Regions from separate parts of the Xanthomonas boreopolis genome, predicted to be linked through region 1. Evidence: riboswitches for the same ligand, from Rfam matches in the RefSeq annotation. Region 1 holds a riboswitch; the other holds the start of a gene.
What was found. Region 1 has a riboswitch for glycine ahead of M3M27_RS02385 (trimeric intracellular cation channel family protein). Riboswitches for the same ligand answer to the same signal wherever they lie in the genome.
Positions count from the first base shown of each region.

Region 1 (2,193 bases):
GCCAAGGGCCGGCTGCCGGCCAACCTGCTGCCGCTGCAGTCTGGCGTGGGCAACATCCCCAACGCGGTGCTGGCCGGCCTGGCCGAGAGCGGCTTCCGCGACCTGGAGGCGTTCACCGAGGTCATCCAGGACGGCATGCTCGCCCTGCTCAAGTCCGGCGTGCTGCGCTATGCCTCGTGCACCGGCTTCGCGCTGAGCCCGGAGGCGAACGAGGCGTTCAAGCGCGACATCGACTTCTACCGCGAGCGCATCGTCATGCGCACGCAGGAGATCTCCAACCATCCCGAGCTGGTGCGGCGCCTGGGCTGCATCGGCATGAACGGCATGATCGAGGCCGACCTGTACGGCAACGTCAACTCCACCCACGTCATGGGCTCGCGGATCATGAACGGCATCGGAGGCTCGGGCGACTTCGCCCGCAACGGGTTCCTGTCGACCTTCCTGAGCCCGTCCACCGCCAAGAACGGCACCATCTCGGCGATCGTGCCGATGGTCAGCCACGTCGACCACACCGAGCATGACGTGTCGATCGTCGTCACCGAGCAGGGCCTGGCCGACCTGCGCGGGCTGCCGCCGAGGCGCCGCGCGCAGGTGGTGATCGACCGCTGCGCGCACCCGGACTACCGCGACGCGTTGCAGGACTACTTCGACCGCGCCTGCCGCGGCAGCTACGGCAAGCACACGCCGCACCTGTTGCCGGAGGCGCTGTCCTGGCACCAGCGCTGGCTCGACACCGGCACGATGCGCGGCTGAACGCGCGCCGGTTCCGCAGGCGGCGGCGGGCGCCTACAATTCGCCTGGAACGCAGGAGAGCGGAGCCGCCAGGCTCCCGCCGAAGGCGCAGGCTCCCATAATCGCTCAGGCCCGCCGGCCCCCGCCGGCATCCACTGCGTCCACCCACAGCCGATCTGGAGAGAGGCCTTCGATGGCCCGCCGAAGGGGCACGCGGCCACGCCGCCGAACTCTCAGGCAAAAGGACAGCGGGAGCGGCAACCGGTCACCCGAACGCGCCATGGCCGCCATGGCGCGTTCGCGCGTGCGCCGGTCCACGCCCCGACCGGAGCCTTTCGCATGTTGCTGCAGATCATCTACCTCATCGCCATCAGCGCCGAAGCCATGACCGGCGCGCTCGCCGCCGGGCGCCGGCGCATGGACCTGTTCGGCGTGGTCATCATCGCCTGCGTCACAGCGCTCGGCGGCGGCTCGCTGCGCGACGTGGTGCTGGGCCACTATCCGCTGGGCTGGGTGCGCCATCCCGAATACCTCGGCTTCACCATCGGCGCGGCGCTGGTGGCGACCTGGCTGGCGCGCTGGATGCACCATTTCCGCCGCACCTTCCTGGTCCTGGACGGGCTCGGGCTGGTCGCCTTCACCCTGATCGGCTGCGCGATCGCGCGCGGGGCCGGCCACCACCCTGCGATCGTGGTGATCGCCGGCCTGCTCACCGGCGCGTTCGGCGGCGTGCTGCGCGACGTGCTCTGCAACGAGGTGCCGCTGATCTTCCAGCGCGAGCTGTACGCGGGAGTGGCGCTGCTGACCGGCGCGGCCTACCTGCTGTTGCTGGCGGCCGGCCTGCCCGAGGCCACGACCACCCTGGCCTGCCTCGGCGGCGGCTTCCTGTTGCGGCTGGCGGCACTGCGGTTCGGCTGGGAGATGCCCAAGTTCGTCTATCGCGACGATCCGCACTGAGCGGCACCGGATGCCGGCGCCGCCCACCGGCCGGCAAAGCGCGGCCACATGCGGGGCGCAGCATCGATCCCGTCCGGCGATGACGGGTCCACTCTCTCCGCCTCCCGCCGCGCCGGACCGGACGGCCGTGTCCGCGCCGGGCAGGGACCCCCTGCCCGGCCCTTGGCGCCGGCTCAGGCCGCAGCGGACAGCGCGCGGCGGCGGCGGGCGCGCACCGCTTCGGCCAGCCGTTCCAGCACCTGCACCGAGGTGTCCCAGTCGATGCAGCCGTCGGTGATGCTCTGGCCGTAGGTCAGCGCACAGCCGGGGACCAGGTCCTGGCGGCCGCCGACCAGGTGGCTTTCCACCATCACGCCGATGATCGCGTCCTGGCCCTGCTCCAGCTGCCGGGCGATGTCCTCGACCACCTTGGGCTGGTTGTCCGGGTTCTTGCCGCTGTTGGCGTGGCTGGCATCGATCATCAGCCGCGCCGGCAGCCCGTTCTTCTGCAGTACCTGCGCGGCC
Region 1 covers NZ_CP097162.1:531,755-533,947, reverse strand. Annotated here, with positions in the region: gene M3M27_RS02390 (acetyl-CoA hydrolase/transferase family protein) at 1-753, shown strand, start outside; glycine riboswitch at 899-989, shown strand; gene M3M27_RS02385 (trimeric intracellular cation channel family protein) at 1,072-1,689, shown strand; gene M3M27_RS02380 (3-deoxy-7-phosphoheptulonate synthase) at 1,863-2,193, opposite strand, start outside.

Region 2 (2,193 bases), 1.7 Mb from region 1:
CAGCCGCCGATGATCGGCGCGATCGCCGGGGCGATGCCGAAGATCATCGACACCTGGCTCATCAGCCGCTGCGCGTCGTGGCCCTCGTACAGGTCGCGGATCACCGCGCGGCCGACGATCATGCCCACGCCGGCCGAGACGCCCTGCAGGGCGCGGAACGCCAGCAGCGTGCCGAGGTCGCGCGCCAGCGCGCAGCCGGCCGAGGCGGCGATGAACATCACCAGCCCGCCGACGATCACCCGCTTGCGGCCCCACGCGTCCGACAGCGGCCCGTGCACCACGCTCATCAGGCCGTAGAACAGCAGGTAGACGCTGATGGTCTGCTGGATCGCCACCTGGTCAACGCCCAGCCGGTGCCCGAGCTGCGGGAACGCGGGGAAGATCATGTCGATCGAGAACGGGCCGAACATCGCCAACCCGGCGAGCAGCAGTGCCAGGCGGTGGGTGGAGGGCGTGGATGCGGTCATGCCGGGGTCCGGGAACAGGCGTCGGAGGACGCATTCAGGCACCGGCCCCGAGCGGGGGCGGTGCCTGCGGAGAAAAAAGGATGGCGCACATGATAGCCCGGCCGTCCCGCCTGCCGCTGAACGCGCCGTCACGCGGCCGTGCCGGGGCGGGCAAACCGCTATAATCGCCCCGCTACATGGTGGGAGAAGCGGCCACCGCCGCTGCCGAAGGCGCAACGCCCGTAATCGCTCAGGCCCGATACCACCCGCAACAAAACTCTGGAGAGACCGGTTAGATCCGGCGCCGAAGGGGCACCAGACGCAGGCAGGCCACGCCGCGCCGCGTCTCCAAACTCTCAGGCAAAAGGACAGAGGGGCACGACCGGAAGCCTGCATGCCTCCGTTCGTCGTTCCCGCGGGAGCGGGAACCCAGGGGCGCGTCGCGCGCGAAAAGCGACGTCCATGGATTCCCGCCTGCGCGGGAGCGGCGACCGGAAGCGGGGCCTTCGCGTTCCCCTCTGCCCTGACGGAAACTTCTCCATGTCCAAGCCTTCCCTGCGCGATCTCGAACACCACGACGCCTTCGTCTCGCGCCACATCGGCCCCAACGACACCGAGATCGCGCAGATGCTGCGCGTGGTCGGCCACGATTCGCTGGACGCGCTGACCGACGCGATCGTCCCCGGCCGGATCAAGTCGCCGGCCCCGCTGGCGCTGCCGGAAAGCATGACCGAGGAGGAAGCGCTGGCGAAGATCCGCGCGATCGCCAACCGCAACACGGTCTTCCGCAGCTTCATCGGCCAGGGCTACTACGGCACCCATACGCCGAAGGTGATCCTGCGCAACGTGCTGGAGAACCCGGCCTGGTACACCGCCTACACCCCGTACCAGGCGGAGATCTCGCAGGGCCGCATGGAGGCGCTGATCAACTTCCAGACGCTGTGCGCCGACCTGACCGGCATGGAGATCGCCAACGCCTCGCTGCTGGACGAGGCCACCGCCGCCGCCGAAGCGATGACGCTGGCCAAGCGCTCGGCCAAGTCCAAGTCGAACCTGTTCTTCGTGCACGACGCGGTGCATCCGCAGACCCTGGAGCTGCTGCGCACCCGCGCCGAGCCGCTGGGCATCGAGCTGCGCGTGGGCACGCCCGAGGAGGCGCTGGAGGCCGACGCCTTCGGCGTGCTGCTGCAGTACCCGGACACCTTCGGCCGCATCGGCGACCACAAGGCGCTGGCCGAGGCCGTGCACGCGCGCGGCGGCCTGGTCGCGGTGGCGACCGACCTGCTGGCGCTGACCCTGATCGCCGCGCCCGGCGAATGGGGCGCGGACATCGTGGTCGGCAACAGCCAGCGCTTCGGCGTGCCGTTCGGCTTCGGCGGCCCGCACGCCGCCTTCATGGCCTGCCGCGACGCCTACAAGCGCTCGATGCCCGGCCGCCTGATCGGCGTATCCATCGACGCCCAGGGCAATCCCGCCTACCGCCTGACCCTGCAGACCCGCGAGCAGCACATCCGCCGCGAGAAGGCCACCTCCAACATCTGCACGGCGCAGGTGCTGCTGGCGGTGATGGCCTCGATGTACGCCGTCTACCACGGCCCGGACGGGCTCAAGCGCATCGCCACGCGCGTGCACCGCTACACCGCGATCCTGGCCGCCGCGCTGCGCAGCGCCGGGCTGCAGCTCAACGACGCCTTCTTCGACACCCTCACCGTCGAAGGCGTGGACGCCGAGGAAATCCATACCTACG
Region 2 covers NZ_CP097162.1:3,307,099-3,309,291, forward strand. Annotated here, with positions in the region: gene M3M27_RS14875 (multidrug effflux MFS transporter) at 1-467, opposite strand, end outside; glycine riboswitch at 716-828, shown strand; gene gcvP (aminomethyl-transferring glycine dehydrogenase) at 987-2,193, shown strand, end outside.
Region 2: it holds a riboswitch for glycine, as region 1 does, so the genes downstream of both, gcvP (aminomethyl-transferring glycine dehydrogenase) here and M3M27_RS02385 (trimeric intracellular cation channel family protein) in region 1, are expected to answer to the same signal.